One region of the Candidatus Pelagibacter sp. uisw_138 genome, then DNA from elsewhere that is predicted to be linked to it. Evidence: riboswitches for the same ligand, from Rfam matches in the RefSeq annotation. Region 1 holds a riboswitch; each other region holds the start of a gene.

Region 1 (3,280 bases):
TTTGCTCTTTATTAACAAAAGTGCTCGAAGCAACCTTTTGAAATAATTTAATAGGAACTCCTTTTGATAAAATGTCTAAAACTGGACAATGTGTATTTACAGTATCAATCAATTTATCTATCTCAGCTTTTGGTGATGAAGATTTAATATCAACAGTACCTGAGATGTGTTGAAAGCCAGGTCTAGTGTTTTTATTTAAAGCTAAAAAACCTTGAAGATCAAGCGTACCTATCAAATTAACACTGACACTATCAATATTAATACCAGCTGCTGTAGCAAAAGCTTTATACGTTATCTCCTGACACGTTGCTAAAGCTGCTAATATTAACTCTACTGGACTGGGTCCTTCGTCTTTTCCACCAAAACTTTTGGGTTCATCCACTATCAATTTATGTTCTCTGAGGGTAACCACAGATTGAAGCCCTTCCTTAAGAATTGAGTTGCTTTCATATTGGACCACAGCATTTTTTGGATTAGCTATAAAATCCTTCTGTAGATTACTTATTGTTTCTTTTAGATTATTACTCATTTTTTTATCTCCTGTTTTAGTGCTTCGACATATGTCAGGCGCACAATTTAGTTAAATGCCCTCCTTAATTTATTTACGCTTTATCTCCGTATTCAGTCATATGTTTTGAAATTCTTTTATTTTTTCCATACATAAAATGATTTTCCATGTTCTCTCTGTATTTACTTGCTGGAACTTTTAATCCAATCGACTCAGCAACTTCCCTAATCAACATTGGATTTGCTCCACAACAAACTCCTAAATAATTCACTCCTAATGCATAAGCATCTTTTGCAAATTTACCTATTTCATATCTATTGCAGAAGTGTGGATCTAATGCCGTTGGAAACGTTCTTCCATGTGGTGATGGACAAGCACAATTACTTCTGTCTGGCAGATTAAAAAATGTTGGAAAGTCTTCACTGGTTCTGTAAGGAATAGGCAAGGCTCCAACATGACATTTAACTGCTTCTCTAATTTCTTTTAAAAAGGGAAACATTGTAGCTGGCCCTCTAAAACAATTTAAACCAACAACATCGGCTCCACGTTGTTCAAGCTCTTTACAAGTATCAACAACAGATTTTCCATCTCTCATTTTATTTTCACCCATTGGAGAAATTGTTAGAACTGTTGGTAAACCTGTTTTTTTCATTACCTCTAAAGCTTTGTAAGCCTCTTCAGCATAATAAAAAGTTTCACCAATCAACATATCAGCCCCTTCCTCAACAGCCCAACCAACCATCTCTGTAAACATTCCTTCAACTGCTTTTTGAGATTGAGGGTCATTATGTTTCCAAATATTTGAATTTGAAATATTACCTGCCATTAAATTTGGTTTAGACCCCTTAGGTGTGTCTAGTGCTACTTTTTTAGCAATTTTTAGTGCTGAACGGTTTAAAGGTTCAAGAAGTTCTTCTTTACCAATAACACGCATTTTTTCTCTGTGTCCATTATAAGTAAAAGCTTCAACAATATCTGAACCTGCATGTTGAAATTCTCTATGCAAATTCTCTAATACCTCAGGATGGTCCAATGAAACCATTGGCACAAATTCTCCTGATGCCATGTACCCACGTCTTTCAATTTCAAATAAAAAACCTTCAGCACAAATTACAGGACCTTGATCTAATCTTTCTGTTAATTTATTTTTTGTCATTTTTTTTCTCCAAATTATTGGAGAAAAGAAACTGAAAAACGTTAAACAAGAGGGTTGTAAATTTAAACAATCTCTTTTCTCCTTTTTAGTGCTTAAGCAAATGCTGGGTGCACAATATGGTTCAAATACCCGGTTTAGATTTGAAAAATTTCCAAAAAAACCACCTACTAAAGCGGTAGTTGAAACGTCGCTTTAGCAGGAATTTATAAAGCGCTCTGCAATTTAACTTAAATCAGCACTAACTAATTTTAATCATATTTTAGAACTAAAGGATACTTAAATTTTTACCGTATTTTTAAGGCTATCTAATTCTATTTTCTACAAAATTCTTATTTAGCTTTACTGAAATAGTTCGAGTATTTCTTTTATTCCACTCTGAAAAAGATCTTAAGATAGGCATAACCGAAAAGCCAAATTCAGTAAGTGAATACTCAACTTTTGGGGGCATTATTCGAATAACATTTCTATTAATTATTCCATCTCCCTCTAACTCCTTAAGCTGCTTGGATAACATTTGTTGTGTAATGGTTTTCAATCCTTTTTTAAGTTCACCAAATCTAATTTTTTTACTTTGCAGTAAACTAAACAAAATTCTAATTTTCCATTTACCTCCAAGAAAATAAACAGCTCTTTCAGCTGGACAATCTATTAAGTTTTTCATGGTATGTTTTTATATACTAGTATGATTATTTTGCGTTATTGCATTATTAATAACAAGGCACTATGTACAAGTCAAACAAATTGAAAGGATAAATATGAATAATGGAGAAAGAGCAGGCGAAAGTGCAATCGCTGTTGAAGTTGAAAAAGATAAATCTTATTATTGGTGTTCATGTGGAAAAAGTGCAAAGCAGCCTTTTTGTGATGGATCACATAAAGGTACAGATTTTACACCTCTGGCATACACGGCTGAAGAAACTAAAAAAATGTTTTTTTGTGCTTGTAAACAAACTAACAATCAACCATTTTGTGATGGATCACATAATAAAAAATAAAGGATAAAATGCAAAATTTAAATAATAAAGTTAATAATTTTTTTTCAAACATAGATGGATTAGCCTCTTTATTTTTTAGATTTGGAATAGGGATAGCTTTTATAATTCATGGCTTAGGTAAATTTCCTTTACCCCCTCAAGGATTAATTGATTATTTTAACTTATCACCTGCACTAGCATCAACTGTTGCTATATCTGAGTTGTTGACTGGATTGGTATTAATAATAAGTGGTTTTATTAAAAATCCTTTTGGAAATATACTCACAAGACTATCGGGACTAAACATAACTATCTTAATGATAACTATACTGATCTTTGCTCACAAAGACTGGTTCTTCACAACAAAACTATTTACCAGTGAACAAATATTTCTTTTAATTGGTGGAGTTTATTTTTTAATTAAAGGTAATCGAACGTAAATATGAGCCAAATCGAAGTAGAAAAAATAATAGAACCAGTTGCAGCATCAGATGGTGCTGGTGTTAAATTAAAAAGAAGTATTGGCACTCACCTTATTGATTACCACGATCCTTTTTTAATGTTGGATGAATTTGGTTCTGAAAATAAAGATGATTACATTGGTGGTTTCCCTCCTCACCCTCATAGAGGAATTGAAACAGT
Region 2 (3,280 bases), 470 kb from region 1:
TTTACTATGTCACCATTGATTTCCGGTAATGAATAAATTGATTTTTTAATATTTTTGACAGATCTGTGTTTTTGTTTGTACCATTTTAGATAATCAGAAGCTTTATTAAGTCTAAAGTCTGCAGCTAAATCAATTAATACATTATGTTTTAATAAATCATTTGAAATATCTTGCGCCTCGCCATTAGGTAAAGCTGTAAAAACAAGATCTATGTTTTTTAAAAGTGCTTTATTGTATCTAATAATTTTAGGTAATTTCTTTGAATTTAGTGATTTTTCATAAGTAGAAATTTTTTTTCCAACAGAGGAATTTCCACAAAGATATTTAATCTTAATATCACTGTGTTTAACTAATAATTTAATTAATTGAACACCGATATAACCAGTAGATCCAGCAACTAAAACATTAAGCTTAGGCATTTTTATATTATAGCAGTTTAGTGTTAAAAAAGAATTATCTTTTCGAGAATTGAAAGCTTCTTCTAGCTTTTTTACGACCAGGTTTTTTTCTCTCAACTGATCTAGAATCTCTGGTATTTAGCTTTTCAGTCTTAAGTACCGCTCTATTCTCTGAATCAAATAAGATTAATGCTTTAGCAATACCATGAACCATTGCACCAGCTTGACCTGTGTGACCACCACCTGCAACGCTACATCTTACATCAAAATCTGTTGCTTGGTTTATAATTTCAAATGGTCTTGTAATTTGCATTTTGTGACTTCCACTAGTGAAATATTCATCCATAGTTCTGCCATTTACATAAATTTTACCAGTACCTTTTTTCACCCAAATTTTTGCAATAGATTTTTTTCTTCTACCAGTTGCGTACTTACTATCTTTAAAATCTAGTTTAATTTTAGGTTTTTTTGTAGATACTTTAGTTGGTGCAACTGCTGTTTCCATATTAATTTCTTATTAAATTTTTACTGTTTAATTTACCTAGATCTAAAAGCTTAGGGTTTTGTGCTGCATGAGGGTGCTCTTCACCAGCATAAATTTTTACTTTAGTTAACTGCTTTCTACCAAGAACTCCTCCAGGTAACATTCTTTTAATAGCTAATTTTAGTGTCTCATCAGGTTTGTTTTTTTCTAATAATTTTTCAGGAGTAATTTCTTTAATTCCACCAGGGTGACCAGTATGTCTGTAATATTTTTTGTCTTTAAATTTTTTTCCAGTAAATTTTGCTTGCTCAACATTTTTAACTACAACAAAATCACCGTCATCCATATGAGGTGTAAAAGTAGTTTTGTTTTTTCCTCTAACAATCATGGCTATTATAGATGCAAGTCTTCCGACTACAGCATTTTTTGCGTCAATTTCAAACCAGTTGCTAGTTAATTCACTTTGTTTTAGAAATTTTGTCATTGTGCGAGGATTAATACTATTATTAGATATAATGTCAATTTTATATTTTCCTTGTAATATCATGCTTAAATGATAGTTTGATTAAGCCGATTTGTTCCTATTGCAGGCTAGTTAATGCTAAAAAGGATTTTTACATACATTATCGGTAGGCACATTTGAACTGTATTGTACGCCTTGCATTAAGCAAAAGTACTAAAAAAGGAGTATTAAGATGAGCACAAAAAGACAAAACCCTGAGACTATAGCCATACATGGTGGTGATTACAGAAGTGATCCAACAACAAAAGCGGTAGCTGTACCAATATACAGAACAACCTCTTATCAATTTGATAGCACTGAACATGCTGCTAATTTGTTTGCCCTTAAAGAGTTTGGAAACATTTATACAAGAATAATGAATCCTACTAATGATGCCCTAGAAAAAAGGCTTGCTGCATTAGAGGGGGGCTTAGCTTGTTTAACGGTATCATCTGGTCAAACGGCATCAACTTTTTCAATTTTAAACGTTGCAAAGGCCGGTGATAATATTGTGAGTTCAACAGATCTATACGGAGGTACTATTTCGCTATTCACGCATACTTTAAGTAAACTTGGTATTGAAGTTAGGTATGCAGACCCTGCTGATCCTAAAAACTTTGAAAAAGCCATAGATGATAAAACTAGAGCATTTTATGGAGAAACTTTACCAAATCCGTACTTAAGAGTTTTTCCTATTAAAGAAGTATCTGACATAGGTAGAAAATATAACATACCACTAATAATGGATAATACCGCCTCTCCCGTTCTATGTAAGCCCTTAGAGCACGGTGCTGCTATAGTTGTTTATTCACTTACTAAATATATTGGTGGACATGGTACGGTTGTAGGTGGAGCTTTAATCGATGGTGGTAATTTTGATTGGACAGCAGATCCTAAAAGGCAGCCCCTATTTAATGAACCTGATGCAAGTTATGCTGGTGCGGTATGGGGTAAAGTAGTACCCGAGTTAACTGGTGCGAACGTTTCTTTTGCAGTTAGAGCTAGAGTTGTCTTATTAAGAGATTTGGGTGCAGCATTATCTCCTGATAATGCATTTGGATTAATCCAAGGACTTGAAACAGTAGCTTTAAGAATGAAACAACATTGTTCAAATGCTGAAAAAGTTGTCGACTATTTAGTTAAACATACTGAAGTTTCCAGAGTTATTTATCCAAATCAATATAAGGGTGAAATTGGAAATAGAGCTAAAAAATACCTAAATGGTGGAAATGGTGCTTTAGTTGGTATCGAGTTAAAGGGCGGTATTGAAGCTGGTAAAAAATTTATAGAAGCTTTAAAAATGTTTTATCATGTAGCAAATATTGGTGATGCTAGAAGTTTAGCAATTCATCCAGCAACAACAACACACAGTCAATTAAATGAAGAAGAACTTTTAGCCTCAGGTGTAACACCAGGATATGTAAGACTGTGTATTGGTCTTGAACATATTGACGACATTATTGAAGATTTAGAACAAGCTCTAAAAAGAACAGATAATGTTGAAGACATTAATAAAGCTAAAGCTGTTGGTTAGAGTTTTTATATATAATTGCAAGATAAGTAGTTAATACAAAAATTGAACCTAACTGGTGTAGTGATGCATATTTAATCTCTACACCAGATAGTAAAGTTATAATTCCCAAAAAGATCTGAAGCAATATTGCAATATCAAATAGTATAATATTTTTAGTTCCATAATTATTTTTTATATAGAGATAATTTAAGATAATAATAAAAAATAAAAGTAAATATGCTGTAACTCTATGCAGAAATTGAACAATTGATGGGTTGTTAAATAATTGAGTATTAATTATATCGTTATAACCAATATCATTTGGGAAAAAGCTACCGTTCATATCAGGCCACGAATTATAGATTAGACCACCATCTAAGCCC
Region 3 (3,280 bases), 650 kb from region 1:
TTTATATTCAAGCGTTGGATTTGGGGGTGGCTCTACCTATCTAGCTCTTCTGCTAATTTGGAATGTTCCTTACTTGATCTTTCCTGTAATTGCGCTCTTTTGTAATATTATTGTCGTATCAGGAAATTGTATTAATTATATTAAAGCTGGGAATATCAATGTTAAGATACTTACCCCGTACCTAATATCATCTGTTCCACTTGCATTCATAGGTGGATCTTTATCGATAGATAAAGAGGTTTTTGAAATTTTACTTTTTACTGTCTTAACATTAGCGGGAGCTCTACTTCTCATAAAATTTCAGTCTTTTGATCAAAAAATTGAAGTTTATAAAAAGATACCAAAAATGTTATCCCTATTAATTGGTGCATCTATTGGATTTGTGTCTGGTGTAGTTGGAATTGGTGGTGGTATTTTTTTAAGCCCTATATTGTTATTGATTAGAGTGGACAAAGCAAAAAACATTACAACAGCCGCATCATTGTTCATACTAATTAATTCTTTATCGGGACTTGCTGGTCAATTTACAAAAGCATCAACAATCAATGGAATTTTTGATTATTGGCCATTATTTTTATTCGTTTTATTGGGTGGTCAATTAGGAAACTATTTGAATCTTAAAATTTTTCCTGCAAGAATATTGGCTCTGGTAACATCAGCACTTGTCATATTTGTCGCTATTCGAATGGGACTGAAGTTGTTTGCATAACGCAGGTATTAAATTATTATAACAAGAACATGAAAATATTCAGAGCTTTTGGTCCAACTATAGGAAAAGGTAAGTTATCCAAAAAAATTATTACCCTTTTAAATGCTCATATTGATAAGTCTCAATTATCAAAAAAAAACGATTATAGCTCTAAACTGGCAAGTCAAATTCAGAATGAAATCAAGATACCCAAAACAATAGTTAATAAAAGTTTATCTAAAGAGTTAATAAAAAATATCAAAATTTATCTTAATAAGTCTGATGTAAAAAAAATTAAAGAAATTAAAATAATTAATCTATGGGTAGTTAGACAATTAAAAAATGAATATAATCCTATTCATTATCATGAAGGACAATTATCAGGAGTTGGCTATCTTAAAATCCCAAAAGATATGAATCAAAATAAATTTGTTAAAAATAAAAAGTTTAAAACTAATGGAACTATTGATTTTATTAATGGGCAAACTAACTTTTTGAGTAAAAGTATCTATAATTTAAACCCAAAACTAGGGGATCTATTGATTTTTCCAAATTATTTGATGCACACTGCTTATCCTTTTAATGTTGATGGCGAGAGAAGATCTTTCTCTTTTAATGTTAAAATATTATTCAAGAAGTGATTTACTAATCAGTTTATTAGTTATATAATAAGGATAACCGATTTGATCCATATTGCAGGTACTAACTGCTAAAAAGGAAATCATAAAATAAATTGGTAAAGGTAGTTGGACTATATTGTGCACCTGGCATAAAGCTAAAGCACTAAAAAAGTAAGGAGCAAAGATGGATATAAATTTTTTCAAAGAAACAAGAGTTCTAGATGGGGGAATGGGTCAAGAGTTATTAGCTAGAGGTGTAGAAGCAAATGGTACTCTCTGGAGTGCTAATGCATTATTGCAGGAAAAATATCATCAGCTTTTGCTTGATACACATTTAGATTTTATAAATTCTGGTGCTGAAATTATTGTAACAACAACATTTACTACAAGAAGAATGAGATTAAGGGATAATGGTGTTGAAGATAAATTTGAGTATTTAAATACTAAAGCTGGTGAAATAGCTAAAAAAGCAAAAGATTTAAACCCTCATGTTTTAGTTGCTGGTGGATTACCTCCTCAATATTTAACTTATGAGGCAGACACAAGATCTGATAGTGAAATTAAAGAAAATTTCTACGATCAAGCAAAATTGCTTAATCCTTTTATAGATTTTTTTTATTTTGACGTATTAAGCAGTGTACGAGAGTTTAAATTAGCGATCGAAGCCATAGAAAGCTTTGATAAACCTTATCTTATTGGAGCTCATATCTCAGAGGGTGTGAAATTGCCAAGTGGTGAAAATATTTCTAAAATTATCACAACTATAGATCACAAAAATTTACTTGGGATAATACTTTCTTGTGTATCACCAGAAAATTATGAAAAAAATCTTAACGAAATAAAAAGTTTAGGTGTTCCCTTTGGTTTTAAACTCAATGGATTTATTACAACAAAACCTACGTCAGGTTACACAAATACTTTTAATAAAAGTAAATCAGGAAACCCAAATGAATTTTTGGGTCATAGAGAAGATCTGATACCAGAAAAGATGGCTTTAATAGCAAAAAAATTTAAAGAAGCTGGTGCAACAATTCTGGGTGGTTGCTGTGAAACTAGACCTTCGCATATTAAAGAAATGGCTAAACTTAAGTAGTTTTTTTATTTCCTGCTTTTTTTACAAAATAAAGTCCCACTAATACCGCTAACAATGAAACTAAAACTTTATCAGTAATTATTTCATCTAAAAATATATAACTTAAGATAATCCCAAAAATAGGTATTAAGTAAGAAACTTGTGATTGAAATATCAACCCATTATTTTTCAAAATTCTAAATCTAAGCAACCATGCTAAACCTGTTGATACAAAACCAAGATAAACAACTGAAATACTCGATTCAATTGATGGAATTGTATGCCAGGGTTTTTCTATAAAAGAAACTAAGGGTATCAAAATTATTATAGCCCAAATTAATATTGAGCCTGTTACATTCTCATTTTTTTTATTACTAATTTTAAGAGTTAAAACTCCACCTATGACATAACAAGTTGATCCAAGTAAAATCATTAATGCAGAGAAAAAATTATTATCATTAATTAAAAAATTGTCAGAGAATAAATAGATAATTCCTGAAAATCCTATCAATATTCCAAATGTTTTAATAAAATTAAATTTTTCATTTTCGGTAAAAAAATGCCCTAATACAGTTGAGCTTAATGGTGTGGTTGACATTAATATTGCTGCTAAATTACTTTGAACCGATTTTATACCGTAGGCAATTAAAAAAAATGGCAGCACTAAATTTACAAATCCAATTATAGCAAACCAATACCAATCTTTTGAAAAAGCTTCTATTTTAATTTTTTTATAAAAACATAATAATAGTACTGGAATTGATCCAAAAAAAACTCTTAAGAAAGCAATTGTAATTGGACCAAAGGATTCTGTTGCAATTTTTATATTAAAAAAAGCTGAAGCCCATATTAAAGATAAAATTACTAATAAAGTATAGTCAATTAATTTAGGCTGTCTCA

The links. A riboswitch is a leader RNA that binds a small molecule or an ion and turns the genes downstream of it on or off. The one in region 1 is predicted to bind S-adenosylmethionine.
Region 2: another riboswitch for S-adenosylmethionine. It lies ahead of AC5YGC_RS03425 (PLP-dependent transferase); the one in region 1 lies ahead of AC5YGC_RS06050 (homocysteine S-methyltransferase family protein).
Region 3: another riboswitch for S-adenosylmethionine. It lies ahead of AC5YGC_RS01840 (homocysteine S-methyltransferase family protein); the one in region 1 lies ahead of AC5YGC_RS06050 (homocysteine S-methyltransferase family protein).

Annotation. Positions count from the first base shown of each region.
Region 1 is NZ_CM183453.2:1,122,062-1,125,341, forward strand. It holds gene AC5YGC_RS06045 (OsmC family protein) at 1-529, opposite strand, end outside; SAM riboswitch class V at 535-599, opposite strand; gene AC5YGC_RS06050 (homocysteine S-methyltransferase family protein) at 603-1,664, opposite strand; SAM riboswitch class V at 1,740-1,804, opposite strand; gene AC5YGC_RS06055 (winged helix-turn-helix transcriptional regulator) at 1,966-2,325, opposite strand; gene AC5YGC_RS06060 (CDGSH iron-sulfur domain-containing protein) at 2,420-2,659, shown strand; gene AC5YGC_RS06065 (DoxX family membrane protein) at 2,668-3,078, shown strand; gene AC5YGC_RS06070 (pirin family protein) at 3,081-3,280, shown strand, end outside.
Region 2 is NZ_CM183453.2:647,689-650,968, forward strand. It holds gene argC (N-acetyl-gamma-glutamyl-phosphate reductase) at 1-419, opposite strand, end outside; gene rpsI (30S ribosomal protein S9) at 454-903, opposite strand; gene rplM (50S ribosomal protein L13) at 905-1,366, opposite strand; SAM riboswitch class V at 1,505-1,573, shown strand; gene AC5YGC_RS03425 (PLP-dependent transferase) at 1,578-2,918, shown strand; gene AC5YGC_RS03430 (COX15/CtaA family protein) at 2,902-3,280, opposite strand, start outside.
Region 3 is NZ_CM183453.2:358,867-362,146, reverse strand. It holds gene AC5YGC_RS01850 (TSUP family transporter) at 1-709, shown strand, start outside; gene AC5YGC_RS01845 (putative 2OG-Fe(II) oxygenase) at 739-1,329, shown strand; SAM riboswitch class V at 1,420-1,483, shown strand; gene AC5YGC_RS01840 (homocysteine S-methyltransferase family protein) at 1,493-2,401, shown strand; gene AC5YGC_RS01835 (EamA family transporter) at 2,394-3,280, opposite strand, start outside; gene AC5YGC_RS01830 (YbaK/EbsC family protein) at 3,278-3,280, opposite strand, start outside.